DNA from 3 places in the Lactobacillus sp. PV034 genome. Region 2 is predicted to be linked to each of the others. Evidence: predicted binding sites of a transcription regulator. Region 2 holds the regulator's gene; each other region holds the start of a gene.
The links. The regulator HrcA, encoded in region 2, represses chaperone genes, less so after heat shock. The targets are predictions, from matches to a motif close to TTAGCACTCNNNNNNNNNGAGTGCTAA.

Region 1: groES (co-chaperone GroES) is a predicted target of HrcA. The motif match lies at 6,245-6,271, and genes of this name have one in related genera.
Region 3: clpP (ATP-dependent Clp endopeptidase proteolytic subunit ClpP) is a predicted target of HrcA. The motif match lies at 5,440-5,466, and genes of this name have one in related genera.

The regions. Positions count from the first base shown of each region.
Region 1 is NZ_CP041982.1:1,536,545-1,547,263, reverse strand. Features, by position in the region: gene FP432_RS07825 (NAD(P)/FAD-dependent oxidoreductase) at 1-449, opposite strand, end outside; gene FP432_RS07820 (hypothetical protein) at 510-656, opposite strand; gene FP432_RS07815 (hypothetical protein) at 690-1,964, opposite strand; gene FP432_RS07810 (hypothetical protein) at 1,981-3,063, opposite strand; gene FP432_RS07805 (helix-turn-helix domain-containing protein) at 3,218-4,048, opposite strand; gene groL (chaperonin GroEL) at 4,187-5,818, opposite strand; gene groES (co-chaperone GroES) at 5,844-6,128, opposite strand; gene FP432_RS07790 (redox-sensing transcriptional repressor Rex) at 6,325-6,966, opposite strand; gene FP432_RS07785 (ABC-F family ATP-binding cassette domain-containing protein) at 7,166-9,094, shown strand; gene FP432_RS07780 (ClC family H(+)/Cl(-) exchange transporter) at 9,139-10,485, opposite strand; gene purB (adenylosuccinate lyase) at 10,588-10,719, opposite strand, start outside.
Region 2 is NZ_CP041982.1:295,164-305,882, reverse strand. Features, by position in the region: gene lepA (translation elongation factor 4) at 1-1,626, opposite strand, end outside; gene dnaJ (molecular chaperone DnaJ) at 1,730-2,878, opposite strand; gene dnaK (molecular chaperone DnaK) at 2,959-4,818, opposite strand; gene grpE (nucleotide exchange factor GrpE) at 4,837-5,445, opposite strand; gene hrcA (heat-inducible transcriptional repressor HrcA) at 5,458-6,516, opposite strand; gene ribF (riboflavin biosynthesis protein RibF) at 6,697-7,638, opposite strand; gene truB (tRNA pseudouridine(55) synthase TruB) at 7,652-8,545, opposite strand; gene FP432_RS01580 (ribosome-binding factor A) at 8,606-8,971, opposite strand; gene infB (translation initiation factor IF-2) at 8,984-10,719, opposite strand, start outside.
Region 3 is NZ_CP041982.1:717,335-728,053, forward strand. Features, by position in the region: gene tpiA (triose-phosphate isomerase) at 1-4, opposite strand, end outside; gene FP432_RS03680 (phosphoglycerate kinase) at 26-1,243, opposite strand; gene gap (type I glyceraldehyde-3-phosphate dehydrogenase) at 1,351-2,367, opposite strand; gene FP432_RS03690 (sugar-binding transcriptional regulator) at 2,419-3,450, opposite strand; gene FP432_RS03695 (APC family permease) at 3,867-5,315, shown strand; gene clpP (ATP-dependent Clp endopeptidase proteolytic subunit ClpP) at 5,495-6,079, shown strand; gene whiA (DNA-binding protein WhiA) at 6,123-7,073, opposite strand; gene FP432_RS03710 (gluconeogenesis factor YvcK family protein) at 7,070-8,107, opposite strand; gene rapZ (RNase adapter RapZ) at 8,119-9,003, opposite strand; gene FP432_RS03720 (HdeD family acid-resistance protein) at 9,105-9,647, opposite strand; gene uvrA (excinuclease ABC subunit UvrA) at 9,690-10,719, opposite strand, start outside.

The DNA.
Region 1 (10,719 bases), 340 kb from region 2:
TGATCATTTACTGCTTCGTTTATCATTTCCTCTGGCGTATGTAATCCAATTGTTGCGACTTCTGGTGTATCTAATATATTTGGATGTGTCATAATTCCGGTTGCAATAATTACATATTTTGCTTTTAAAATCCGTTGATTTGTTATAACTTTAAAAAACTTTTTCTCCTTATCAATTTGTACTACATATTCTTGTATAAAATTTACTTCTGCTTCTTTTGCATCATTCCATAAGGTATTAATAAGATTTCTTCCAGAAAATGCCCAGTGTTTAGTTATTTGTATATAAGCATACTGAGTAAGACCGCCTACTCTATTTGGCTCAATTATTCCTACTTTTATATTTTCATTTGGAACTTGCATAGGAGTTCCCTTTTTTAACATAATACTTGTATATAATCCCGCAGGTCCACCGCCCACTATTAGTACATCATATTTATTTTCTTCCATTTATTTTTCTCCTTGAATAAAAAAACATATATAGGTTAGAACCCATATATGGTTTTCGTTTTAATATGGCTTATCTACCGTTGGATAAGCTGTCATTAAAATTTCAGCACTATCTGATAATGCAGGCATTAATGTTTTATCTAATTCATCCAAATTAATTTCCATATTTTTCATAGAAAGCTGATCTTTAGAAAGTCTTATTTCCATACTACTTCACCTCCTTTAATAATACTTAAGATTTTATATCCTATTTAAATAATAAATAGCATTAACAGCTGTTAGTCCCTGAAAAGATCCAGGATAAAATTTAATATATTTTTTTCGAGTGAAGATATCATTAAAATATTCTACCGATGGCATTCGGAATCCCCAACTATTTCTATAGTCTATTGGGGTACCCCTTTTTTTCATAAACTTCTGAAAATTATGAATATAATTTAAATACTCTTCTTCTTCTTGCGAAAATAATTCAATAAATAAAAAAGGTGCTATTAAATTTTCATTAGCTATTCGCTTATTTCTCCAAATTAGTCTTTTAATAATTCTAGAAGAATCCGAAGTGATAGCTTTGCTAGCCCACATTATCTGTTTTTTAACTTTTTGAGTATACTCTACAGATTTAATTTTTCCTTTAAAATAATGACTTAATACCAAAGAATAAAAAGATAAATTTGCACCCGTTAAGTTTTTATAGTGTTCAATATATCTTTTTACTATTTGAAATAAATTCATGTTATTCTTTGATACAAAAATAGAACATATACCTAAATTTGAAAGCTCTAATCCTTCCTGATCCAATTTCAATCCAGAACGAATATCACATAATACTACATTATCTAAGTTATAAATTTTATTTTTTAATTCATCAAAAATCTTAGTTTTATTATGCATAGTAGAATCCATAATTATAAATTTAAGCGAATGTGTAGACTGATTAACCCTGCTTATTAATTTATCTAAATCCGTAGTTGATAATGAAGCATCATACTTAATCGGTTCAAAATAAAAGAGATTGGCATTTACATTATTAGTAAAATCAGTATAGATTTCATTTCCCATACTTTTTAAAATTTTTAATAAATATTTTGTTTCAAAATACCCTGCACTAGCCTGAATAATTAATTTTTCTTTAATCAAGCTACTAAAGCAATTTAAAATATTCGAAATTGCATTCATTCCACTTGAAAAAAGAAATGTTTTACTTGTCATATTTTTGATTTGATAACCTAATAAATCCGCAAAGTCATTTTCATCATTTAAGAGGGTTTCATAAGAATAATGATAAGAATAATTTTGTAAATCTTTTACATTTGTATTCCATAATGGTGATTTATATATTGGTGCCGTTCTATTGCAACACTTTTTTATCCAACTTTTCCTTATCTCCTGATTTAGCTGTATAATTAACCGTTCATTTTGAATTATTGTATCTTCCTTTAATGAAATATGAGGTCTTGATAATTCCATTTCCCTTGCTATATCAGTCAGATTTCTAACCTCTTCTATTTGATTCATATATATTTCATAGCTCTTAATCATATATAACATACTCTCTTGGAAATTTTATTCCATGCAATTCTCTATGAGTAGTAGAATAATATGCTCCAATTGGAAACATAAACACTTTGCTTCCAAAGCTGATAGTACATTTTGTATACTGTCCAAAATAATCTTTTTCATAACAAGTATTTCCATAAACATTTGTGGTCATAGGCTTCCTATTTATTTCATTTTTTGAATATCCAATTATTCTCGGTATATACCATGAACTATTATTAAATTGAGAAGTATCTACCACTATATAACGCTTATCCTCAAATTCATTTTCATCAATTACAGCCGCTTTTAATATACCAATAGTTCTTACTATAGCTGATCCTGGTTCTATATAAACATCATAGTGGATGGGAATGCCTAAATGATTAATAAACAATCCTATTTGATTCTTTAAAAAAAGATTATCCCATCCTCCACCTAAATTTATAGAAGAAATATTCTTTAATAATTTCTTCTTCAAAATATCTTTAATAAATTTACTGAGTCTATGCCAATCTTCTAAAACTTTGTTTTCTTGGTGAATAAGAATACTATCTATTTTAAAACTGTATCTTTTTTGTAATGACTCTAAATCTCGTAGTGCGCCTTCTGAAAATCCAAATCTAGAGATAGATGAATTTCGATCATATAAGTTCCTTGGAGCTCTTATTCTAATTCCTATTTGTAAAGCCCTATCACTATTTAACTTAAGAAAATTTTCTAATTGAGAAATAGAATTAAAATAAAAAATTTCCTTATTCTTAGAAATATGATTATGAAGAAAAGAAAAGCCTGTTCTACTAATAATCTTATTTTTGAATAATCTTATACTTTCATACTCTTGATCTGAAGAGATACTAAAACCACTAACTTTCTTATTTATAATTTGTAATACTTCAGGATTCATGTTAGCTTTAACAGAATAAAATAAATAAACTCTATTCTTCGAATAACTTAAATCCTTAATTATTTTATTCAAATTATTGATTAGTAATCTATGAGAATATAACACAACAGGAGATTGATACGAATTAGACTCATTGACTAACTGTTGAATAAGTTTAGATTCTTTTTGCATTAATTTTCTACCTTTAACTCTTATTTATGTAATTTTTATTTAAGGTAAAATAGGCAATGTTACAATAATCATAATTTATTCCTCCTAAATTAATAATTAGAGAAATAATATCATCACGAATAAATTTTTTGTTAAAATTTGCAAATATGCAAATTTATTTTGGCAAATTTACAATAAATTTCTTATATCCTGATAAAGATAAAATCTCTAGAATCTCCTCACTTTGACTTCTATCATTCTTAAATAAACTTTCAAAATATTTCCCTAATAATTTATACATTAACATATCAGGATTAGCTGACATATTTTCTAGTAACTTCAGTATGTTTGTTAGCAACTGCTGATCTTGTTCTTGGTATGCCCTGCCTAAATAATTAATGCAAATCGATCCTATTCTCCTTTGAGTTTCAAAGGAATACTGAGATATTTTATTCATATAAGTTCGTATAATTTTTTTCATATAAATACTCAATCGTTGCATATCAAAAATCATCATAGAACTTCCAAATAGTTGTAAAAATACTTTATTTGTAGTCCACTCATCAGCTTCATTTAATTTTTGAGATAATTTTTTAATAATTATAGGATCTAAATTTTTTAAATTATCTTGTAAAATTGACTCCATCAACGTAGCTTGTAAAACAATATTTTCTTTTAATTTTATGGGACGATATTTTTCTTTAATAGATTTTATTTCTACTAAATTACGATCATAAAAAGCGTTCGCTAGTCGTTTTAAAATTTCATCATCTGAGTTTTCGTTAACTAACTTTTCTTCATTAACAGCTGTCATCAATTCATTTAATTTAATTTTATTAATATTAATTATTTTAAAGAAATCTATAGTGCGTAAATCTTGTTGCCCTTGTTCAACTCTTGAATATTGAGATACTGAAATAATATTTCTAACGAATTCTTTTTGAGTTAATCCTCTTTTTTTACGTTCTTGATATAAGAATTTTCCAATATTTCTTTCTTGATTCATCTTTATCTCCAATTCTATATAAAAGTATTTTTTCTCTGTTTAAATTCACTATAACAGAACAACAAAAAATGCTGATGACTTAGTCATCAGCATTTTAATTATTTAAGATTAATAAACTTTTTAATAGGAGTTAGCTTATTACATCATGCCCATACCTGGGTTAGCTGGAGCAGCTGGTCCATCATTCTTTGAGTCATCTGGATCATCAGCAACAACTGCTTCAGTAGTTAACAATAATGCAGCAATTGAAGCAGCATTTTGAAGAGCTGAACGAGTTACCTTAGTTGGGTCAATAATACCAGCATCAATCATGTTTTCCCATTCATCAGTAGCTGCGTTGTAACCAACTTCTGGCTTTTCGTGTTCCAAGTGGTCTAAGATTACTGAGCCATCTTTACCAGCATTTTCAGCAATTTGACGAACTGGAGCACCTAAAGCTCTCATAACGATCTTAACACCAGTTTCAGCATCTTCACTGTCGCCCTTTACACTGTCTTGGATGGCTTTCATAACATCAACTAAAGCAGTACCACCACCAGCAACGTAACCTTCTTGAACAGCGGCACGAGTTGCGTTTAAGGCATCTTCGATTCTGTACTTCTTTTCCTTCAATTCAGTTTCAGTAGCAGCACCAACTTTGATGACAGCTACACCACCAGCAAGTTTTGCAAGACGTTCGTGTAACTTATTACGGTCAAATTCTGAAGTAGCATCTTCAATTTGACTCTTAATTTGGTCAACTCTTTCTTCAATAGCTTCTTTAGAGCCACCACCTTCAACAATAGTTGTTGAATCCTTAGTTACAGTAACTTTGCCTGCAGTACCTAATTGATCAATCTTAGTATCCTTCAATTCAAGACCAAGATCTGAAGAAATTACAGTACCACCAGTTAAAATAGCAATGTCTTGAAGCATTTCCTTACGACGATCACCAAAGCCAGGAGCCTTAACAGCAACTACATTGAAAGTACCACGAATCTTGTTCAAGACAAGAGTTGGAAGAGCTTCACCATCAACATCATCAGCAATAATCAATAATGACTTACCTTGTTGCACAATATCTTGTAATAATGGCAAGATGTCTTGAATGTTAGAAATCTTCTTGTCAGTAATCAAGATGTAAGGATTATCAAGGTCTGCTTCCATCTTGTTGTCATCAGTTACCATGTATTGTGATAAGTAACCACGATCAAATTGCATACCTTCAACTACTGATAATTCAGTGTTAATACCTTTAGATTCTTCAATAGTAATAACACCATCATTACCAACTTTTTCCATAGCATCGGCAATTAAATTACCAACTTCTTTACTTGCTGAGGAAACTGAAGCAACTTGTGCAATTTCTTCTTTAGTACTTACTTGGTGACTGATCTTGTGCAATTCATCAACAGCTGCCTTAGTAGCAGTTTCAATACCACGACGAATTCCTACAGGGTTAGCACCAGCAGTAACATTCTTCATACCTTCTTGGGTAATTGCTTGAGTTAAAACAGTTGCAGTAGTAGTACCATCACCAGCGATATCGTTAGTCTTTTGTGCTGCTTCTGCAACAAGTTTGGCACCCATGTTTTCAAAGTTATTCTTTAATTCAATGTTCTTAGCAATCGTAACACCATCATTAGTAATATCAGGGTTGCCGTAGCTCTTTTCTAAAACAACATTTCTACCCTTAGGTCCAAGAGTAGTTTTTACAGTGTTAGCTAACTTATCTACACCTTTTAATAATGAACGTCTTGCGTCTTCGCTAAATTTAATATCTTTTGCCATAATTCTAGCCACCTTTTATTTAAAATTACTTAATGACAGCGATAATGTCGCCTTCGTGAAGAACTAAGTAATCTTCACCTTCGTAGTTCAACTTAGTTCCAGCATACTTGTCAAAGAATACTTTTTCACCTTTTTGAACTGACATTGGAATTAATTCGCCGTTTGCACTACGTCTGCCTTCACCAACAGATACAATTTGTCCTTCTTGAGGTTTTTCTTTGGCATTAGAAGCAAGGACAATGCCTCCAACCTTTTGTTCTTCCTCTTCTTCAACTTTTACGATTACACGATCACCGATTGGTTGTAACATGATGCATGCCTCCTATTGCATAATTAATATTTAGCACTCATTTTTGTCTAGTGCTAACTCACAATTAAAATATTAACCTCTTTAGAAGATGAATGCAAGAATTTACGTTCAAAAAATTAGCACTTTTTATCATTGAGTGCTAAATAGCAAAAAACACAGGCTATTACCTAAGTCTGTGTTTTAAAATTAATTTTAATTAGTCATCAGTTTTCTTATCTGAATCCAAGAAATAAATTAAAGTTTGAAGTTCAGTTGCTAAGTCGACATTTTGTACCCTAATATCTGCAGGAGCAGACAGGCGTAAAGGAGTAAAATTCATAATTCCTTTAATTCCAGCTTCTATCATTTCTTCAGCTGTCTTTTGAGCAGCTGCTTGTGGAACTGATAAAATAGCAATCGTAATTTGTTGCTCTTGCAATTGCTTCTTCATTTCACTCATATCATAAACAGGAACGCCACTCATAATTGTTCCCGTAATCTTAGGATTAATATCAAAAGCTGCTGAAATACGAATATTATTAGTGCGCTTAAAATTGTAATTTAAAAGGGCTTGCCCCATATTTCCGACGCCAACTAAAGCAACATTAGTTAAAGTATCCTGGTTTAAAATCTTTTTAAAGAAATTCAAGAGACTTTTGACATCATAACCATAGCCTCTTTTACCAAGAGCACCAAAATAAGAAAAATCTCTTCTAATAGATGCACTATCTACTTGCACTGCTTCTGATAATTCCGTAGAAGAAACTTTTTCTTTTCCTTCATCATTTAAAAAAATTAAATAGCGGTAATATAACGGTAATCGTCTTGCCGTTGCCTTAGGAATTTTAATTGCTTCCATTTCTTTTACCTCATCATCAATAGTTTGTGAATGTGAATTATTTTACTTTTCACATCAATAATACGCGATACTTTCGAAAAAAATCAAGTAAGCAAGTTCACAAATTAATATTTTTAAATAAAAATACCAATATTTCACAATCTAAAATAAATTTAGGATAAAGCGCTATGTTACAATATTTGCTAGGAGAATTAGAATTATGATAATTGCACAAGGACAAAATCTTGAACAGCGTTTTGGCGCTAATACAATTTTTTCAGGAGTTACCTTTTCAATTCCTGACAATGCTCGCATCGGTCTTGTTGGACCAAATGGAGCTGGAAAAACTACTCTATTAAAAATAATGACTAGCGAACAAAATCCATCTGGTGGTGAGTTCACTATTAACAAAAATATTGATGTCGGTTATATCGCTCAGGAAAATGGTCTAGATGAAAGTAAGACCATCTGGGAAGAAATGCTTTCTGTTTTTGCAGACTTAATTGCGACAAATAAAAAAATCACTAGCATGCAAGAACAAATTGCAGATCATCCCGAAGATCAAGAACTTTTAAAACGCTATGATCAACTAGCATATGACTTTGAACAAGCTGGGGGCTTTACCTACCAAGCAGAGATTAAAAGCGTTTTAAATGGATTTAACTTTAAGGAAGATACTTGGTCAAAAGTAATTGGGACTTTATCAGGCGGTGAAAAAACACGCTTGGCCTTTGTAAAGTTACTTTTACAAAAACCACCTTTGTTACTACTTGACGAACCCACTAACCACTTAGACCTAGATACATTAGACTGGCTAGAAAGTTTTCTCAAGAACTATCAAGGCGCTATTGTTACTGTTTCTCACGATCAATACTTTTTGGACAATCTAACTAATGAAATTTTTGAATTAAATTTTGGTAAGCTAACTACTTTTAAGGGTAACTATACTCAATACACTAAAGAACGTGAATTAATGGATTCACAACAAGAAGCAGCTTATGAAAAACAACAAGAACACATCAAAAAAGAAGAAGAATTCATTCAAAAAAACTTAGTTAGAGTCTCTACAACCAAACGTGCTCAAAGTAGACGTAAACAACTAGAAAAATTAGAGCGGATCAATCCACCTAAGCACAAAAATAAAGTTAGAATTCATTTTTCTAGTGAACGTCCTTCTGGTAAAGAAGTCTTAATAGCTAAGGATTTATCTATTGGTTATCCTGACAAAACAATGGTCGAAGATATTAACTTCCAAGTTAACAAAAATGATCGCGTAGCAATCATTGGCCCTAATGGAATTGGTAAGTCTACTTTATTAAAAACAGTTGTTGACAAATTAACACCAAAAACTGGTTCTATTAAATTAGGTGCCAGTCTAGACCTTGGTTACTATGACCAGGAACTCCAAACCCTTGAACCTCGCAAAACAGTTCTTGACACTATTTGGGATCGTCATAAAACTATGCCAGAAAAAGATGTACGTTCAATTCTGGCTAGTTTCTTATTTACTGCTAAGGATATTGATAAAACTGTCGGTCAATTATCTGGTGGACAAAAAGCGCGTTTAACCTTAACTGTTCTTTCATTGGAACATGACAACTTCTTACTAATGGACGAACCAACAAACCACTTAGATATTGAAGCTAAAGAAGTTTTAGAAGCTGCTTTAGATAAATATGATGGCACTTTACTTTTTGTTTCTCACGACCGTTACTTCATCAATGAATTAGCTAACAAGATTATTTCTGTCAGAGATGGCCATGCTAAAATTTATGAAGGTAATTATTCTTATTATCTTAGTGAAAGAGAAAAAGAAAAAGTTGCCCAAACCGAAAATAATGTTGTCTCTTCAAATAACAAAGTTACAACTACTTCCGAAAGTAAAACCAAACTTTCCTATCAAGAGCAAAAGGCACGAGATTCTCAAAAGCGTAAACTTGAACGTGCAGTCAAAGATGCTGAAACTTTAATTGAAGACTTAGAAAATCAAGAAAATAGTATTCAAACTGAAATGGCTAATCCAGAAATTGCTGCTTCATTTGAAAAATTAGGCCCATTACAAGAAGATCTGACTAAAGTGCAAAAACAACTTGAACAAGCCAACAATGAATGGGAAAAGGCAATTGAAGCCTTAGATAAATTTGAATAAAAAAAGAGTTTAAGTCATGAACTTTATCATGACTTAAACTCTTTTTATTTGTAATTCATTTGTAAGCGTAATGCTTCGTAAATTGGACGACCACCTAGTAAATCAACTACATAGTAAGAAATGAAGGTTGCAATTACCATTGGCAAAATTTGTTCCACACTTCCGACCATTTCAGTCAATAATAAAATTGCTGTAAACGGAGCTTTTTCAATTGAGCCAAAATAAGCAGCCATTGAAATTACGATTAAATGTGGATAATAATTAGTAGACAATAAATTCATATGGATGAGTGAAGTAGCAGCAAAAGCACCTAAAATAGCACCCAAAGCTAAAATTGGCATAAAAATACCACCAGGAACTGAACTACCATATGAAATCATTGAATAAATAAATCTCACCACAAAGAACACAAGGGGAAGAAAAATTATTTCCCAGGAACTATCAAACATTGTATGCATAAATTTAGCATTAGATAAGCTACTAATGAAAACATGCGATCCACCAAGTATTTTTGCATCCCATAAACCCACGGGAATAATTAATAGTAAGGGAATGATACTGTGGTAAACATTGGGTAGCTTAGTGAGTTTAGTTATTTTGCTATAAATAGGTCTTAAGCTCAATAAACAATATTGATAAACATATCCAAATAAGCCTAATACTACTCCTAGAACTAAGATTATCCAGTAATATTTCAAAGGAAGTGGACCATTTACTGGTAAGTAAAGACATGGAGTAGTACCAAAGAATAGCAAAGTAACCCAATCAGAACAAAAACTTGCAATTAAGGCCGCAATTACTTCAAGAGGAGTAAAGCTAAAAGTAATTTCTTCTACTAAGAATAAAACTCCTGCTAATGGTGCAGAAAATGCAGCTGATAAGCCAGCAGCAATACCACATTGAAATAGCAATTGCTGGCGGATCTCACTTTTTGTATGAATTAAGTTTTTTTCTATTCCTTGACCAATCATGGCACCCATTTCAATACATGGACCCTCTCGTCCAAGCATTAATCCAGGACAAATAGCTAATAAGCCACCAATGAACTTGCGCCACAAAATTGACCACCACGGCATTTTATTTTCTTTTAAAAATACCGCTTCAATTTGAGGTACACCTGATCCCACTAAATTCTTGATTTGGGGCTTAATGACAATAGCGATTAACCAACAAACGACAAACATCAATGCTATATAAGGTAACAGAAACCAGAGATTGTGCTTCATCACAGGATAAATAATAAATAATCCTTCCATTGTCCGGTCAATGATCCAGCGAAAAACGCTGACAACGAATCCTGTTCCCAGTCCCGTTGCAATTGCCCCAAATAAGATATAAGTAATTTTAGAAGTAAAAGGCTTGTGCAAAATTTGTTTTGCTGTTTTTACCATATATTTCTCTACCCACTTTATAAAAATTAACACTAATGATTTAATTTTATTCCTTTTTCATTATTTAGTGCAATAAAAAAGGATAAGTCTTTCAACTTTATCCTAATTTAAACCACATTTTTCAAAAATTTCATCGACATGACGTAAATGGTAGTGATAATCAAACGCATCATCAATATCTGCTTCTGATAAATAATTCATGATTTCGCTGTTCTCAACTAAATCTCTGAACTG
Region 2 (10,719 bases):
AATTGCACCTTGAATATCAACTTCAAAGTTCTGACGTGGAATTAACTTCTTAAGTAAAGTAGTCATTTGCCGTGCACGAACTTGTGCTTCATCACGGTGAGCAATAAAACTTAAAGCATCAATTGGCTCCTTGTTGAGAAGCATGTCAATCTTAACCAAATTAGTGGCACGATAGCCGGTGATCTCATAATCAAGAGAAGCATAACCTTTAGTTGAAGATTTGAGATCATCAAAGAAGTCAAAAATTATTTCTGCCAGTGGCATATTATATTTAACATTTACCCGGTATTTATCCATGTAGTCCATCGTGATAAATTCTCCGCGTTTACGTTGGCATAATTCCATTACTGGTCCCACAAAATCATCGGGAACCATAATTTCAGCCTTAACATAAGGTTCCTGAACTTCTTTATATTCACCTGCTTCAGGTAAATCAGCCGGGTTATCAATCAACTTAGTTGAGCCATCATTCATAATCGCGTGATAGTCTACACTTGGTGCGGTCATGATTAAATCAATCCCGAATTCTTGCTCTAGTCTCTCTTGGACTACGTCCATATGAAGTAAGCCTAAAAAACCACAACGGAAACCAAAACCAAGAGCTTGGGAAGTTTCAGGTTCAAATTCAAGAGCAGCATCATTTAATTGTAATTTTTGAAGTGCTTCTTTTAAATCATCATACTTTTGATTATCAACTGGATACATTCCGGAATAAACCATTGGTGGAATTTGACGATAACCTGGCAATGGTTCTGGAGTAGGATTTTGTGCACTAGTAATGGTATCACCTACTCGAGTTTCACGAACAGATTTAATATTGGCTGTAATATATCCTACATCTCCAGCAATAAGCATATCTTTTTTGACAGGGTTAGGACTAGAAACACCTACTTCAGTAACTTCAAAGTCCTTCCCAGTATTCATAATTCTAATCTTATCACCAGGTTTAACGGTACCTTCTTCAATTCGAACTGCTAAAACAACACCACGGTAATCGTCATATTTTGAATCAAAAATCAAGGCCTTAAGCGGAGCTTCAATGTCACCTTCTGGTGCAGGAATATCTTGAACAATTCTTTCAAGTAATTCTGGAATTCCTTGACCAGTTTTCCCTGATACTTCAACTGCATCTTCAGCATCTAAACCGATCATTTCTTCAATTTCACCCTTACACATTTCTGGATCTGCAGAAGGTAAGTCAATCTTATTGATAACGGGCAGAATTTCCAAATCATCATCAATCGCTAAATAAGTATTGGCTAAAGTCTGTGCTTGCACTCCTTGAGTGGCATCAACTACTAAAAGAGCACCCTCACAAGCAGCCAAAGAACGAGACACTTCATATGAAAAGTCCACGTGTCCTGGAGTATCAATTAAGTGAAAAATATAATCTTCACCATTTTTAGCATGGTATTTTACTTGCACAGAGTTCAACTTAATCGTAATTCCACGTTGACGCTCTAATGGCATATCATCAAGTAATTGTTCTTTTAATTGTCTTTTTGAGACAGTATCAGTTAACTCTAAAATTCGGTCGGCAATTGTAGACTTACCGTGGTCAATGTGCGCTACAATTGAAAAGTTTCTAATATGTTTTTGGTAATCTTTTAATTTTTTAATATCCATAAATTCGCCTTTTTCACCTATTTAATTATAGCAAAGGGCCAAAACAAAAGAAAAAGAATAGGAAAATTTCTCCTATTCTTTTTAACTTTATAAAAATTACGTATTAATGAAGATCAAACTTATCCTTCATTCTCTCAAAAAAGCCTTTTTCTTGCGGAGAAATATTTCCTCCACCTGCCTTAACATAATCAACTAAAGCTTGCTTTTGCTTATCATTAATCTTCTTAGGAATTTGAATAGTCACAGTTACTTCTTGATCACCACGACCACTACCATTTAATTTTGGTACCCCTTCTCCGCGTAATTTGAAGTGGGTATTTGGTTGAGTGCCTGCAGGGATCTTAAGTGCTACTTTCCCATCAACAGTATCAACTTGGATTTGGTCACCCAAAGCTGCCTGTGCAAATGAAATTGGGACATCAGAATAAATTGTAGTACCTCGACGAGTAAATTTCTTACTTGGTTTTACTCTAAAGACAATGAATAAGTCTCCGTATGGTCCACCATTTTTACCGGCTTCTCCATCGCCATTTTTACGCATTTGTTGACCATTATCAATTCCTGCTGGTACATCAATTTGAACAGTATGCTTCTTTTCAACTGTTCCTTCACCATGACAAGTTGGGCATGGGTGCTCAATAATTTGACCGCGTCCATTACACTTATCACAAACAGCTTGTTGCTGCATCATACCAAATGGTGTTTGGCGTGTCTTCATGACCACACCAGAGCCGTGACACTGATCACAAGTAATTGGATGTGTACCTTTAGCCGGTCCACTTCCATGACAAGTAGCACATACTTCATTACGGTTGTAAGAAACTTGGGTCTTCTTACCTTTGATTGCATCCATAAAATCAAGATCTAAAGTATAATCTAAATCTTGACCCTTTTGTGGTGCAGTAGGATCAACTCGACGACTGCGACCGCCACCAAAAAGATCACTAAAGATATCACCAAAATCACCGAAACCGCCAAATCCTTGACCGGCATTACCAAAGCCACCTTGACCGCCAAAACCGCCTTGGCCGTTTACACCAGCTTGGCCAAATTGATCATATTGAGCACGTTTTTGCTTGTCATGAAGAACTTCATAAGCTTCATTTACTTCTTTATATTTTTCTTCAGCACCAGGTTCATGGTTGATGTCTGGGTGATATTTTTTAGCTAGTTTACGATAAGCTGAACTAATCTCTTTATCAGTTGCATTCTTGCTTACACCCAGCACTTCATAATAATCACGTTGTGCCATCAATAAACTCCTTTAATTTATAAAAGAAAAGAACTACAGGGTGCAGTTCTTTTCTTAATGGTATTTATATTATACCTATATTACTTTTCAGGGTCCACCTTGTGGAAATCATCATCAACTGTTGGGCCGTCGTTACCATTTGAGTTGTCGTTTGGTTGATCACCTTGTGGGTTTGGACCTGCTTGGCCTCCAGCTCCTTGTGCCCCACCATTTTGTTGGTAAAGCTTAACTGCTAAGTCTTGAGCAACTTTAGATAAAGCATCTTTCTTAGCTTTCATTTCTTCAAGGTTATTATCCTTTTGAGCCTTCTTCAAATCTTCTAAGGCATCCTTAACCTTCTTAATTTCGTCTTCAGGAACCTTGCCATCAACTTCCTTCAAAGTCTTTTCGGTAGTGAAGATTAATTGGTCAACTTCATTACGTAAGTCAACTTCTTCCTTCTTCTTGTTATCTTCTTCAGCGTGTTCTTCAGCTTCTTTTTGCATACGCTTGATTTCTTCGTCAGATAAACCAGATGAAGACTTAATAGTAATCTTTTGTTCCTTACCAGTTCCCATATCCTTTGCAGAAACATTTACAATACCGTTCTTGTCGATATCGAAAGTAACTTGAATTTGTGGCACACCACGTGGTGCTGGTGGAATATCAGTTAATTCAAAGCGTCCAAGTGTCTTATCATCAGCTGCCATTGGACGTTCACCTTGTAAAACATGAACATCTACAGCTGGTTGATTATCAGCAGCAGTTGAGAAAATTTGGCTCTTTGAAGTTGGAATAGTAGTGTTTCTATCAATTAACTTAGTGAAGACGCCACCCATTGTTTCAATACCTAATGACAATGGAGTAACATCAAGTAAAACAACGTCCTTAACGTCACCAGAGATAACCCCACCTTGAATTGCAGCACCAAGAGCAACAGCTTCATCAGGGTTGATTGAGTGATCAGGTTCCTTGCCAGCCCACTTCTTAACAGCTTCTTGAACAGCTGGAATACGAGTTGAACCACCATTTAAGATAACCTTATCAATATCACCAACTGATAAACCAGCATCTTTCAAGGCATTATCAAACGGAATCTTAGTTTTTTCAACTAAATCATTAGTTAATTCATCAAACTTAGCACGAGTTAAGTCTACTTCTAAGTGAAGTGGACCAGCTTCGCCAGCAGAAATGAATGGAAGTGAAATGTGAGTTGAAGATACACCTGATAGGTCTTTCTTAGCTTTTTCAGCGGCATCTTTCAAACGTTGTAAAGCCATCTTATCTTTAGAAAGGTCAATTCCATTATCTGCTTTAAAGTTTTCGATTAACCAATCCATGATCTTCTTATCAAAGTCATCCCCACCTAGGTGAGTATCACCATTAGTTGAAAGTACTTGGAAAACACCATCCCCTAATTCAAGGACAGAAACATCAAAAGTACCTCCACCAAGGTCATAAACTAAGATTTTTTCATCAGCATCATCTTTATCTAAACCATAAGCAAGTGAACTAGCAGTAGGTTCATTAATAATTCTTTGTACATTTAAGCCAGCAATTTTACCAGCATCCTTAGTAGCTTGTCTTTGAGCATCATTAAAGTAAGCAGGTACAGTAATAACAGCATCAGTTACTTCTTCACCAAGATAATCTTCTGAGAACTTCTTAATGTATTGCAAGATCATAGCAGAAATCTCTTGAGGAGTATATTCCTTATCTCCTACCTTAACCTTGTAACCTTCTTCACCCATGTGACTTTTAATTGAAGTGATAGTGTTTGGGTTAGTGATAGCTTGTCTCTTAGCAGCTTCACCTACTTGAATTTCACCATCTTTAAAAGCAACTACAGAAGGAGTGGTACGACTACCTTCTGGGTTAGTAATAATCTTTGGTTCTTTTCCTTCTAAGACAGCAACTGCTGAGTTAGTAGTACCTAAGTCAATTCCAATAACTTTTGACATATAAATTACTTCCTTTCGCTATTGTGCTACGACAACCATAGCTGGTCTTAATGTACGATCTTTATATTGATATCCTTTTTGTAAAACTTGAACTACATGGTCCTTTTGATCATCACTCTCAGCAGCTACCGTTTGAACTGCTTGATGTAAGTTAGGATCGAATTTTTCGCCCTCAGCTTTTATTTCAGTAATACCGTGATCATTCATCGCTCTTACTAAAGCATCAAGAGTCATTTGCACTCCCTTTTGCAATTGTAAGGCAGCTTCATCATCTGCTTTAACAGCTAGGGCACGTTCTAAGTTGTCCATTGCTGGTAAAACATCTTTTGCCAAATTTTGTGATTCATATTTAATTAATTGCGCACGCTCTTTTGAATAACGGTTTTGCATATTTTGATTTTCTGCTTCACTTCTTAAATACTTGTCTTCAAGTTCTTTATTCTTTTCAGTTAAAGCATCAATCTTTAATTCTAATTCACTAATCTTAGCATTATTATCCTCTGGGTGAGATTTATCGGACTCAGTAGTTTTTTGCTTATCTTCTACCTTTGCCTTTGAATCTTCCTTTAGAGCTGATGAAGTATCTTTATCTAAATCCTTTTCATGTGGAAATTCTTCTTTACTCACAGCTAACCTCCTCTATTTAAATCTACCGTAGTAATCAAGTAGCTTTTTCGCTAACTCATCTCTAAAGTAATCGAGTAAACCGATCATCTGCGAGTACGGCATATTTGTTGGACCTAAAAGGGCGATTGTTCCCTTTCCATATTTACCAACACTATATTCTGCAGTTAATAGACTATAATTCTTCAATAGATCGGAAGGCAGTTCAGAACCAAGCTTTACTTGAATCTTGGAATTTCCTTTACCAACCATATCTTCTGGGTTAAAGTCAATTAAATTAGAAATAAGATCCTCTTTATGATCAATCAATTCATACAATGATTTAAGCTGAGAAACATCATTACTTTCAAAGTTATTAAGTAAATTAATCTGTCCATCAACATACATTTGTTCACTTGCAGCATCTTTAATTACATCCTGCAACAAGTCAAGTACTTGCGGAGCTGATGAACGATTAATTAACTGATGTGAAATCTCATTGAGTAATGAAGAATTAATTTCACTTAGATGTTTGCCTACTAAATGACTATTAATTAAATCTACTGCCTTTTCAATTTCTTCAGCCTTGGCATTATGAGGTAATGTGTAAACTTGATTTTTAACGTTACCATCATCAGTTACCAAAATCGCCATTACTTGATAAGAAGAAATTGGGACAATCCTAAAACCAGTAATCTTAACATCCTTCGTTTCAGGACCGGCTGCAAAAGCAGTATAATCAGTTAAATCAGATAAGATCTTTGCGGCTTCTTGAACAATTTCATTAACTTGGTGAAATGGTTGATTAAGTTGATAGCCAATCTTTTCATAAATTGAACTTGGAACTTGAACTGGATTAATTAAGTGGTCAAGATAATAACGGTATCCCCTTGTAGAAGGAATTCTTCCACTAGATGAGTGTGTTTTTTCTAATAACCCTGCTTCTTCCAGAGCTGCCATTTCATTACGAATTGTCGCACTTGAAACCTTTATTGGTAATTGGGACATAACGGTCTTCGAGCCAACAGGCTCATGCATTTGCGTAAAGTCTTTAATAATAGTTTTTAAAATTAACTCTTGCCGTTCGGTCAACATTTTTCTCGCCCCTTTATTAGCACTCAAGTTTTTGCTGTGCTAACAATTATAATGATAGCAAATTTTAGCAATAATGCAAGAAGAGTGCTAAATTTATTTGAAAATTAAGTAACTAATGTAAAAAAACAACGAAATAATAAGAATTCTCTCATCACTTCGTTATCTTTTAATTCAAAATCTTTATTTATTTTTCTCTAGATTGTGAAAGTAAGCCTGAATATTAGCTTGATCTTTTTCCAGCTGTGCTCTCAGTTCAGGAATACCCGCAAATTTAATATTACCCCGAATAAACTTGTACCAAGCAATTGTCATTGCCTTACCATAAGCCTCTTCATCAAAACCAAACAAATGGGTTTCAATAGTTAATTCTTTATTTTCGAAAGTATCATTATAACCTACACTGGTCATAGAATCATACCACTGTCCATCAATTAAGGTACGTGTCGCATAAACTCCTTCAGCTGGAATAACCTTGTCACCTTCAACTTGCAAGTTGGCAGTGGGAAAACCAATTTGATGACCACGTCGATAGCCTCTAACGATTATTCCAGAAGTGGTGTAAGGCTCACCTAAAAGCTTATTAGCTAGTTCAATTTTTCCAGTTTCAATTGCATTTCGAATAACTGTTGATCCTACTTTTTCTCCACCATCCATATGTTTTGGTTCAACCACAATATCAAACCTTCCTTTAACAAACTTAGGTAAGTTTTCAATATTAGCGACATCTTTAGGTCCGTATGTATAATCAAAACCGACAACTGCAGTATCAATATTTAATTTAAGCAAAACCTTGTCGATAAATTCCTGTGGCTTCAATTTACTGAAGTTTTTATCAAAGTCCACTACCAGTAAATAATCAACATTCATTTTTGCTAACTTTTCTTCTTTTTCCTTTAGAGTATTAAGATAAACAAAAGTTTTATCATTTTGATAAATTTCTTTTGGGTGACGATTAAAAGTCATGACCCCCAAAGGTAACCCTTTTTTTGTTGCAATTTCTTTAGCATGTTTGATTAAGGCTTGATGACCACGATGAAGTCCATCAAAAAAACCTAAAGCTAAAACAATCTTATCTTTAACTGGCTTTTCCTTAATTGGATACTTTATTGAAACTACTTTCACTTCTGATTCCTCTTTATTCGTTGTTTAAAAGCATTAAATCAGGACGATAATCTTGTCCTACTTTTTTATAAATTGCTTTTATCTTATTATTAAACCTTAATGCTACTTTTTCAGTCGTAATATTTAATTTAATTGCGGCACCATTTTTTACGCGATTAAATTGATCTTGAGATAAATCTATCGTTTGATAATCGCTGAAGAATTCATCAATTGGTTGTAACCATTTTTCTGGCTGATCAAGATTTTCTTCAATATCAGCTAAACTAACAGCATGATTAATATTAAAACCTGAACTTGCGATTCTAGTCAAACTAGTCATGACAGCTGGCATTTCTAACTGCGTTCCTAGATCATTCACTAATGATCGGACGTAAGTACCCTTAGAACATTTAATCGCAAAATCAAATTCTTGTGTTTTATGTTCTTTATCATACCTTAATTCATTGGTTAACTGATAATTAAACACTTCAACTTTTCTTTTTGGACGCTCAACAGGAATATTTTTTCTTGCATATTCATATAAACGCATTCCATTTACTCTCACTGCTGAATAAATTGGTGGAACTTGCTCTAATTCACCAGTTAATCTGTCCATCCCACTACTAATTTCTTCACGTGTAAAGGGCTGTTCAACTGCTTTAGTTGCAAGTACATGACCATCTAAATCATAACTATCAGTTGCTAGACCAAACCTTCCTGTTCCTATATAGGCTTTAGGTTTTTGGTGCATTAATTCAATTAATTTAGTTGCCTGTCCAATTGCAATCGGTAAGACTCCATTTACTTCTGGATCCAACGTACCTGCGTGACCAATTTTTCTAATATGAAGCAATTTTCTTAGCTTATAGACACAGTCACTACTGGTCATTCCTCGATCCTTATTAAGTACAACAATACCATTTAACATCAAAATTCTCCTAATACCTAAATTAAAAGACGTCAACAACTCGATTGACGCCTTTTAATATTATTTATTTTCTCGTTCTTGATCAGCCTTTTTTACTTGGCGAATCAAGTCGTCGATTTTACTACCATAGGCTACGGAAGTGTCACGCTTAAAAATTAATTCTGGAACTTTATAAACAGTTAAAGTTTGTCCTAACAGGTGTCTCATTGTACCTTTAGCTTTATCTAAAGCTTCAGCAACATCTTTTTCCTTTTCTGGATCTTCAGTTAACAAACTGTAATAAATAGTTGCATATGAAAGATCATTAGTACATTCAACTGCCGTAATAGTTACATCACTCAAGCGTGGATCGCGAATATCTTTTCTTAAGATTTTTGTTAATTCGCGTAAAATTTCTCCTTCAACACGACCAATTCTATGTTTCATAATTGCCTCCTATTATTGAGGCTTAACCTCTTGCATTTCATATGCTTCAAGTTCGTCATCGACCTTGATATCATTGAAGTTTTCAATAGTTAAACCACAATCAAAACCTTGCTTAACTTCTTTAACGTCATCTTTGAAACGTTTAAGAGAAGCAACTTTACCATCATATTTAACTATACCATCTCTAATGACACGAATACCAGAATCACGTGTTACATAACCGCTATCTACGAAGGCACCAGCAATTGTACCAACTTTAGAAACTTTCCAAGTTTCACGAACAGTTAAGTTACCAGTAACTTTTTCTTCATAAGTTGGTTCAAGCATACCCTTCATAGCTGCTTCAACATCATCCATCGCCTTATAAATGATGTTGTAAAGACGCATATCTACACCTTCACTTTCAGCTTGTGCCTTAGCAGTAGCAGTTGGGCGTACATTAAATCCAATGATAAATGCGTTTGAAGCAGCAGCTAAAGTTACGTCTGATTCATTAATAGCCCCTACAGAAGCGTGAATAATATTTACACGAACACCTTCAACATCAATCTTTTCAAGTGATTGTTGCAATGCTTCAACAGAACCTTGCACATCAGCCTTAAGTACAATGTCGACTGACTTCATGTTTTCTTTCTTCATAGTATCAAACAAGTTATCCAAAGTAACATGTTGAACATTTTCACGTTGTTTTTCAAGGGCATTCTTGGCACGTTGTTCACCAACACTTCTAGCTGTCTTTTCATCATCAAAGACAACTAATTTATCAGCTGAAGCTGGTACATCGTTTAAACCAGTAATTTCAACTGGAGTAGAAGGTTTCGCTTCCTTAACACGACGACCTTTATCATTAGTCATGACACGAACACGACCATAAGTATCACCAATAACAATTGGATCTCCTACTTTCAAGGTACCTTGTTGAACTAATAAGTCAGCTACCGGGCCACGTCCTTTATCAAGACGTGCTTCAACTACAGTACCAATTGCTTTTTGATCTGGATCAGCCTTTAATTCCAAAACATCAGCTTGTAATAGAATCATTTGAAGTAAATCTTCAACATTTTCACCAGTTTTAGCGGAGATTTTAACAAAAATAGTATCTCCACCCCAGTCTTCAGGTACTAAACCATGTTGCATTAATTCTTCCATGACGTGATCAGGATTGGCACCTGGCTTATCAATCTTGTTAACAGCAACAATAATTGGCACACCTGCACTTTTAGCATGATCAATTGCTTCAATAGTCTGTGGCATTACACCATCATCTGCAGCAACTACCAAAACAACAATATCAGTAATTTCTGCACCACGAGCACGCATGTTTGTAAAGGCAGCATGTCCAGGAGTATCTAAGAATGTAATCTTGCGATCATCTAATTTTACTTGGTAAGCACCAATACTCTGAGTGATACCACCCGCTTCATGCGCTGAAACATTGGTATGACGTAAACGGTCAAGTAAAGTGGTTTTACCATGGTCAACGTGCCCCATGATTGTAACTACAGGTGGACGCTTAACTTGGTTCTTAGAGTTCTTAGAAGCTTCAACTTCTTTTGTGTAAAGAGTATCAATATCAGAAATATCTTCATGAACTTTCTCTTCAGCTTCAATACCATATTCAGCTGCAAGAATTTCAATTGTATCCTTATCAAGAGATTGGTTTTGATTGGTCATAACACCAAGCATGAACAACTTCTTAACGATTTCAGCTGGTTCACGGTGAAGAATCTTACCTAAATCTTGAGCGT
Region 3 (10,719 bases), 420 kb from region 2:
GCATAATAAATATTCCTCCTATGAATTACTTATCTGAAACGCAAGCGATACCAGGTAATTCCTTACCTTCAAGATAGTTAAGTGAAGCACCACCACCAGTAGAAATGTGGCTAATCTTTGGAGCAATACCTAATTGCTTAGCAGCTGCAGTTGAGTCACCACCACCAATAATAGTTACAGCATCCTTCAATTCAGCTAAAGCACGACCTACTTCTAAAGTACCTTCAGCATAGTTTGGCATTTCAAATGCACCCATAGGTCCATTCCAAACAACAGTCTTAGCATCCTTAAGAATATCCTTAAATTTAGCAACAGTCTTAGGACCAATATCTAAGCCCATCATGTTATCAGGAATATCATCGCCAACAACTTCGTGAGGAGCATCATTTGAAAATTCAGTTGCAGCAACGTTATCTACAGGTAAAACAATCTTGTCGCCAGCCTTTTCAAGTAATTCCTTGGCAAGATCTAATTTATCTTCTTCAAATAATGATTTACCAATCTTGTGGCCTTGTGCTGCTAAGAAAGTATAAGCCATACCACCACCAATTAAAATGTGATCTGACTTAGGAATTAAGTTTTCAATAACACCAATCTTATCAGAAACCTTAGCCCCACCCAAAATGGTTACAAATGGGTGAACAGGGTTTTCAACAGCATCACCTAAGAATTGAATTTCTTTTTCAAGTAAGTAACCAGCGGCAGCAGGCTTACCAGCTTTCTTCATAGCTTCAGCAATACCTACATTAGATGCGTGACTTCTGTGTGCAGTACCAAAAGCATCGTTAACAAAGATGTCACCTAAACTTGCCCAGTATTCGCCAAGTTTTGGATCATTCTTAGATTCACGTTTACCAAAGTCATTATCGATATCTTGGAATCTAGTGTTTTCAAGAACAACTACATCTCCATCTTTCATATTATCGATAGTTTCTTCTACTTCTTTACCTTCATTTTCAGGAACAAAGGTTACAGGCTTATTTAATAATTCACTTAAACGTTCTGCAACTGGCTTTAATGATAATTCCTTCTTATCTGCATCACTCTTTACACGACCCAAGTGACTTAATAAGATAGCCTTTCCACCATTATCAATGATGTACTTAATAGTTGGCAAAGCAGCAACAATACGGTTATCATCACCAATAACACCATCTTTAATAGGAACATTAAAGTCTACACGAACAAGAACTTTTTTGCCCTTAAGTTCATTTTTAAGATCAGAAACAATTAATTTAGCCATTGAATTAGCCTCCATGTTTTCATTTTTCTAAAAAAGGCGGAGGAAGAACTCTCCCTCCGCCTTCTCTTTGCTTATCTAATAGTCAAATAATATCTAAATATTACAGATTAAAGAGTAGCAAACTTCAATAAAGTACGAACCATTTGGCAAGTGAATGAGTATTCATTGTCGTACCAAGCAACAGTCTTAACTAATTGCTTGTCACCTGCAGTAGTAACCATAGTTTGAGTTGGGTCAAAGATTGAACCAGCAGTCATACCTAAAACATCAGTTGAAACGATGTTGTGGTCGTTGTATGCAAATGAAGGACTTTCGTACTTCTTCATAGCTTCATTAACTTCGTCAGCAGTTACGCTCTTGCCTAAAATAGTAACTAATTCAGTAACTGAACCATCTGGAACTGGAACACGTTGTGCGTGACCATTCAACTTGCCGTTCAATTCTGGGATAACAAGACCAATAGCCTTTGCAGCACCAGTTGAGTGAGGAATAATGTTGATTGCAGCAGCACGTGCAGAACGTAAGTTACCACCACGTACAGGACCATCCAAAAGCATTTGGGTTGAAGTGTAAGCGTGAATAGTAGTCATAGTACCAACTTCAATGCCGAATTCATTTTGTAAAGCATTAACCATTGGAGCTAATGAGTTAGTAGTACATGAACCAGCTGAAACGATCTTGTCATCTGGAGTTAAAGTATCTTGGTTAACACCGTAAACAATAGTCTTAAGATCGTTACCTGCAGGAGCAGAAATTAAAACTCTCTTTGCACCAGCTTTAAGGTGAGCTTCTGACTTAGCCTTGCTAGTGTAGAAACCAGTACATTCAAGAACGAAGTCAACACCATCGTTCTTAACCCATGGAATGTTTTGTGCTTGTGGTTCTGCGTAAACACGGTATTCTTTACCATCAACTACGATAGCGTCATCAGTAGATGAAACTTCGTGGTCAAAAGTACCATGAGTTGAGTCGTACTTAAGTAAGTGTGCTAAAAGTGAAGGAGTAGTTAAGTCGTTAATTGCAACAACTTCGATATCCTTAGACTTTTCGCCTAAATCCATAATACGACGGAATGCTAAACGTCCGATACGGCCGAAACCGTTAATACCAATTTTAACTGTCATATCCAATATTCCTCCTTAGGAATCTATGTAACAATTTATTTTAAACAGGAATTACTTCCCCTTTAAAACCATATTTGAAGCTCCCTCATCCGTGATAAGCCACGTCTGTTTAGGAGCATGATGCATGTAAGCTTCAATTGCAGCTGCTTTTTTAGCTCCTGCTGCAATTGCAAATACATGAGGTATTTTACCTAAATCTTCAAGTTGTAATCCAACTCTTGGGACTTGGTCAATCAGTCTTCCCTGCTGGTCAAAGAAATACCCAAAACTTTCGGCCACAGCACCCTTCTCTCGAAGTTTGGAACGAGTAATCACATCTAAATTACGCCTTTTGGCCATTTCATCTGCTAAACCAATTCCATGAATGACTGCATCACTATTATATATGTTTGAAATCGCATTCGCAATACCGGCATCTTTAATTAAAATATCCAATGCTTCCGCAGGTATATTCTCTGGTAAATACAATCCCTGATGTCTACCTCCAGTTTTAGAGGCCATCACTTGAGCAATTGTATTACTTTGAATTTCGACACTTTCGCCTAATGCTCCTCGTCCAGCAACAAAAAGCAAATCACGATAACGACTCAATTTTGTTGAAAGATGACTAGCTGCCTTTGAAATTGTTGCTCCGCCCAAAACAGTAATGATATTTTTTCCTAAAGGAAGTAACAAGTCTAAAGCAGATTCAAGTTGTTGACTTAATTGCTCAAAAACACGTTCTTGTCGATCACTGTTACCTGGCACCACTATCACTCGTTCAATTCCCAATTTATTTGCAAGATCTTTTTCTAAATTACTTGCATTAAAAATTCGGTCAATAAACGGGGCAGCTTCTTTCAAAACATGATTTCCCTTTTCGGTTAAAATCATTCCATATTTTTTAACCTCTATTAGGCCTAAGCTTTTCAAAAGATCAGTTTCTGTACGGATATTTCGTTCGCTTAGTCCTAACTTCTCCGCTATTACCCTTCGCCCCACAGGGGCAAATAAAGAAATTTGCTCAAGAACGAGAAATCTTTGTCGAACTATTTTAAGAATATCCGGAGCCAAATCTTGCAACAAGGTTAAGTCCGTGTCCATATTTGCTCCTTCTAATGGGTCAAATTGTGTCCCACGTTGTGACACTTTGTGACCCACAAACTTTAAAAATATTAGAGAAATTCAAAAACTTTCGTTTTTTCATTTCCCTTTCGACACCCATAGTATAACAATATAAAATTTAGATTTCAACCTTTAATAAAACGATTTCATATTATCATAACTAATTGTTAAAAATATGTCCCCCCTCAGAGTCGAACTGAGATCTTAAGAACCGGAATCTTACGTGCGATCCATTACACTAAGGGGACGAATATCTTAATAATATTGTAGCAGAAAAAAGAAATACGTAACAAGAATAAATATATCAATCAATCCTTTTATTCTTATCCAATTATTAGTTTAATTTCGATATAATTTACTTGGGTTAGTATTTATATCGAAGAAAGGTAATTTAAATGGAAGCTGAACTAAAACAAAATCAGGCTAAAAAAATGCTTTGGCCTACATTAGCCATGATGGCTTTCTCCACCGTATGGGGTTTTGGAAATATTATTAATGGCTATGGTTACTTTGATGGAACTCATGTCATCTTTAGCTGGATTATAATGTTTGCCTTGTACTTTGTTCCTTATGCTTTAATGGTTGGGGAACTGGGATCAACTTTTAAAAAAGCTGAAGGTGGAGTCTCTTCATGGGTCAATGCAACAATGGGACCTCGTTGGGCTTATTATGCCGGCTGGACCTACTGGGCTGTTCATATCGTATATATCTCAAGTAAAGGAACTGGTGGACTAAGAGCTATGGCTTGGGGTATTTGGGGATCAATTGATAAATTTGATGCTACACCAACGCTTTGGATCCAATTAGCTACTTTAGCAATTTTCCTTTTCTTTTGTTGGTTTGCCAGTCGCGGAATTTCATTCCTAAAAACTTTAGCTACAATTGCTGGGACATCAATGTTTATTATGTCAATTTTATTTATCATCATGATGTTTGCAGCACCTACAATTAATCCTAATAGTAATTTTCAAACCATTTCTTGGAATTGGAAGAATTTCTTACCTAACTTTAATATCAGTTATTTCACTTCACTTTCTATTTTAATTTTCTCAGTTGGAGGCTGTGAAAAAATTTCACCTTACGTATTTAAAGTTAAAGATCCAGCTAAGAACTTTCCTAAGTCAATGATCCTACTAGCCATTATGGTTATAATTTCAGCGATTTTAGGTACTTTTGCCTTAGCGATGATGTTTGATCCAAGAAAGGTATCTGGCAGCAGCGCTGATCTAGCAAATTACATTTCTAATGGGCCATATTGGGCTTTCCAAAACTTGGGTACTTACTATCATGCAGGTAATCTTTTCCTCTATCTTTATGCTTGGTGTAATGTAATTGGTCAATTTTCAACTTTAGTTATTTCTATTGATGCACCTTTACGAATGCTTTTAGGTAGTAAAGAGGCTCATGATTTTATTCCATCAAGTCTATTAAAGAAAAATCGTCACGGTGCTTACATTAATGGGATTTGGATGATAGTCATTCTTTCGGGAGGATTAACGTTAATTCAAGCTGTTGTTCCAGACGCTACTCAAGTTATGGAGCAGCTAGTCAAATTGAATTCTACAACTATGCCGCTCCGCTACTTATGGGTGTTTGCAGCCTATATTGCTTTGCGCAATGATCGAAATAAGTTTAATTCCGAATACCAAATGACAAAAAATCAATGGTTAGCCAAATTAAGTGGTTACTGGTGTTTCTTCTTAACAGCAGCTTGCTGTATAGTTGGTATTTATTCACCAGATCCCTTCACTTTATTTTTAAATATTTTAACGCCAATTATTTTGCTTGCCTTGGGTTTAATCTTACCTCTGATTAAAAAGAGACAAGATAAAAAATTAATCTAATTAATTCTAACCAACTTGTAATACCAGACAGATATCTGTCTGGTATTTTTGTGTAAATTATTGTAGAAAACATTTGAAAATTTTCAGTTCCAATAGTTGACCTTAAAACGATTATGTGCTTTAATTAGCACAGTACATGTTAGAGTGCTAATTTTTATACAATTTAGGAGGTATTTTATATGCTTGTACCTACAGTTGTCGAACAAACTGCGCGTGGTGAACGTGCTTACGACATTTATTCAAGACTTTTAAAAGATAGAATTATTATGTTGAGTGGCGAAATTAATGATCAAATGGCAAATTCTATCATTGCTCAACTTTTATTCTTAGATGCACAAGATAATACTAAAGACATTTCTTTATACATTAACTCCCCTGGTGGTGTAATTACTTCTGGCCTTGCAATTATGGATACTATGAACTTTATTAAGTCAGATGTATCAACTATTGCAATCGGAATGGCTGCTTCAATGGCATCTATTCTTTTAACTGCTGGAACCAAGGGCAAACGTTTTGCCTTACCAAACTCAACTGTTTTAATTCACCAACCATTAGGTGGTGCTCAAGGTCAACAAACCGATATTCAAATCGCAGCTGAAGAAATCTTAAAGAGTCGTAAGAAATTAAATCAAATCTTACATGAAACTACTGGTCAACCATTAGATAAGATTCTTAAAGACACAGAACGTGATAACTACCTTACTGCTGAAGAAGCTAAAGATTATGGTTTGATTGACGACATCTTAGTTAATAAAGAAAAATAATTTTTCAAATCAAAAGAGGATTCGCAATAGCGAATCCTCTTTTTTATTCTTTAACATTTTCAGCTTCCAATTTAGCAGCAATTTCTTTAATTTTTTGAAAGCGATGATTTACCCCTGACTTAGAGATTGGTCCTCCTGGAAGTTGTTGTGCAACCTCTTTTAATGAAAGCTCAGCGTGATCTAAGCGAAAACGTGCTAATGTTGCTAATTTTTCGGGCAAATTATCTAAACCCATTTCTTTATCAATGAGCTGAATTTGCTCAACTTGCTGAGCAGCTGCTTTAGCGACTTTTTTTAAATTTGCGGTATCACAATTTACCAATCTATTTACTGAATTACGCATGTCTCGCATAATTCTTAAATCTTCAAAAGCAAGCATAGCATTTACTGCTCCAACCACATGAAGAAAGTCACCGATCTTTTCTGCTTCTTTAAGGTAAACAATGTAACCACTTCGACGCTTAGTTTTACGCGCATTTAGATAAAAATACTTATTCATTAACGTAACAAGATCGGTATTATGATTTTCATATAAGGAATAGATTTCTAAATGATAGCGACTTGTCTCGGGATTATTAACGCTACCGCCGGCTAAAAAAGCACCTCTTAGATAAGACATAGCACGTTGTTCTGAATTCAGTATGTATTCCGGAATACCAGTAACTAACCCTAATTGATCATTGATTACATCTAAATCAGTTAGAATTTCCTTAACACTTTGTTGCAATCTCACCAAGTACTGATAATTTTTCTTTAATTTCATCTTCTTAGAAACAATCAGTAATGGTTCAATTCCATACGCCGTTTTTATCAAAGAAAATATTCTTCTTGCAATTGCTGGATTTTCGGTCACAATATCCAAACTAAAATGATGCTGGTGTAAACTCAAAGTCCCATTCATTCTTAAGAATGCAGCGAGTTCAGCCTTTGCATGTTCAGGATGAACGGGTAGACTAGTTAACTCTTTTTTCACATCACTGGCATAAGAACTCATCTTTCCTCCTGCTGTCTACGACAAAAGGCGTCGAAAGCCAAATTTAAAATCTCGTCGACTACTTTCTCTCCATCATGAAAAACTAATCCACTATGTTGATCAATAAAATCTGCCGTAATTACTCGACAATTTTGTTTTCTTAAACCTTCAAAATCATTTCTAACTGGTTCCAAATATTCATCATAGTCATTGGGGTTAAACTTCGACATATCAATTTTGGCACCATTAACAAGAACCGTATCAATATAATTACCACCTAAATGCTTATTCAGTACTCTTACATGATCAGCAACAGTGAAATGATCAGTTTCTCCTTTTTGAGTCATAATATTGCAAATATAAATAACTTCTGCCTTTGTTTGTCGTACTGCTTCTCCTAAATTTTTAATTACTAAATTAGGTAAGATAGAAGTAAATAAACTTCCTGGGCCTAAAACAACTGCATCTGCTTGCATAATTGCTGCTAAGACTGGTAAAACAGCTTTTGGTTCATCTTCCGAATTAGTATTCGTTACCCATATCCTTTTGATTCTTTTATCTTGAGCCGTAATTTCTGTTTCGCCTGCCTCCGTTGTCCCATCTACAAATTCAGCATTTAAAGTCAATGGCTCATTTGAAGCAGGATAAATTCTGCCATCTACATGCATCATTTTGGAAAGAGATTGTACTGCATCAAAAATATTTCCTTGCATTTCATTTAAGGCAGCAATAATCAAATTACCAATTGCATGCCCTGCAAAAAATGAATCTGATGAATCAAACCGATATTGAAAAACCTCTTTTTCCTTTTCTGGAATATCAGATAAAGATACTAAAACATTTCTGATATCTCCAGGAGGAACCACATTAATATAATCACGAATTGTTCCTGAAGAACCACCATCATCGGCTACTGTAACAATAGCAGTAATATCTGCATTTTGCTCTTTTAAGGCATTCAGAATAACTGGTAACCCAGTTCCACCACCAATAACTACAATTTTTGGCCGTCTTCCTTTTATGACACGAACTATTCGATTTTCTCCATATGCCATAAAACTCTCCTTTATTGTTTTATATAACGACTAATTTCTCTATGAGATATGTCTACGGGATTATTCGGATATTTTTCAGCTAGATCAACTGCCAATTGACGAGCAATGGAAACACTGCGATGTTGTCCACCTGTACAGCCAATTGCTATTGTTAATCTTTCCTTCCCCTCTTCAATGTACCCTGGAATTGCAGTTTCTAACATTTCCAAGAATTTTTGATAAAACTCTTTAGTTTCCTTCTTCTCCATTACATAATCGAAAACTCTTCTATCAAGACCTGTAAATGGTTTTAGTTGAGGAATATAAAATGGATTTGGCAAAAACCTGACATCCATCACAATATCCGCATCAATCGGAATTCCATACTTGAAGCCAAAACTCATTACTTCAATTGAAAAAGTATGAGTATCACTATCACTAAAAGTTTTAATTAATTTTTCTTTCAGCTGTTTTTTTGAAAGATTAGAAGTATCAATAATGTAATTAGAAACATTTTTTACACGATCTAAAACTTCTCTTTCTTTTTGAATTCCGTCCAATAATCTTCCCTTTTGTGCTAAAGGCGGGAGACGACGAGTTTCCTTATACCTTGATACCAGAGCATCATCAGAAGCATCTAAAAATACCAAGGTAGATTGAATATTTTGGCTGTCTTCAAGCGAATTTATTTCATCAACTAAATCTTTATAGAAGCTTCGAACTCTTAAGTCAATAACAACTGCAACTTTACTAAATTCATCCGAACTATAAATTAGATCCCAAAAATTGCCAAGAAGTTCAGGAGGTAAATTATCTACTACAAAATACCCCATATCTTCTAAAGACTTAATTGCTACAGTTTTTCCTGCTCCACTCATTCCAGTTACAATCAGTAACTGTTTTTTATTCTTAGCCATTGCGTTGCCTCCTTGACATAAATTATAACATACCGGGCGTTTCATTTTTATATAAACAAAAAAGCTTTGAACTATCATAAGTTCAAAACTTTTTAAAAGTATTAACGATGCATCCAAGATACCATTAATTCATTGAAACCAAAGACTAAAAGCCAGAATGCAACTAGATATACCATAGTTAATGCTGCCAAGGTAGGATTAAATAGCAAGACAATCGCAATAATTAAACTAATAATGCTCAAGATCAAACTAAAAATAAAGTATCCTGTTGAAAAAGCTCTTAAGTGAGCAGAGAAAATGATCCCAATAATTGAGTCAGCTAAGAACCAAATAGCAAATAATAATGCTAAAGTTAAACCGCCAATTACATTAGCACACAAGAACAGAATCCCGATTACAATGTCAATCACAGCCGAAAGAATTGTTACCCAACTCATACTGAAAATATCTCTAAATTTTGCATAAGCATAAATCCACAAAATACCTTGTAAAATTGAGATAATCCCAAACAAGTAAACAAAAGTTCTAAAGCTGCGGTCAGGATAAGACATCACTAAAATACCGGCAATAATTAAAAGAACACCACCAACAAAGGCACCCCAGTCAAAGCCACGGTGTTTATCAGAACTAGAAAAATTATTCATAATTTATATTTCCTCCCTAGAAATAATTCTACTAAAAAAGTGTTATTTTTTGCAAGCGTTCTTAGTTAATATAGTATCTCTTTCAAGTACTGGCTTTAAGTATTGTCCAGTATAGCTTTCTTTTACTTCTGCTACTTCTTCAGGAGTTCCAGTAGCCACTACTTGACCGCCGCCTTCTCCTCCTTCAGGACCTAGGTCAATTAACCAATCTGCATTCTTAATCACATCAAGATTGTGTTCAATTACTAGGACTGTATTTCCATCATCTACTAAACGCTGCAATACTTCTAAAAGACGCTTAATATCATCAGTATGTAATCCCGTTGTTGGCTCATCAAGAATATAAAAATTCTTACCTGTTGATAATTTTTGCAATTCTGATGCTAACTTCATCCGTTGTGCCTCGCCACCAGATAAGGTAGTAGCTGATTGCCCTAGTTTCACATAACCTAAACCAACATCAACAATAGTTTGTAGTTTACGATGAATCTTAGGAATATTTTCGAAGAATTTAGTTGCTTCATTAATAGTCATGTCTAAAACTTGAGCAATATTTTTTCCACGATAAGTAACTTCTAAAGTTTCAGAATTATATCTACTACCGTGACAAACCTCACATGGAACATAAACATCAGGTAAAAAGTTCATTTCAATCTTAATAATTCCATCCCCATGACAAGCTTCACAGCGTCCACCTTTAACATTAAATGAAAATCTAGCCTTAGTATAACCACGCATTTTGGCTTCATTTGTTTGTGCAAAAAGCGTACGAATATCATCAAAGACAGAAGTATAAGTAGCCGGATTTGATCTAGGAGTTCTACCAATTGGACTTTGATCGATATCAATAATCTTTTCGATACTTTTATAGCCTGTAATTGATTTATATTTACCCGGTTTAGCTGAATTATTATTTAACTTCTGTGCCAAAGCTCGTTTTAGAATCATATTTACTAAAGTAGATTTTCCGGATCCGGATACACCAGTAACTACAGTAAATTTACCAAGAGGAAAATCAACATTAATATCTTTTAAATTATTTTCTGCAGCGCCTTTAACACTAATTTTTTTA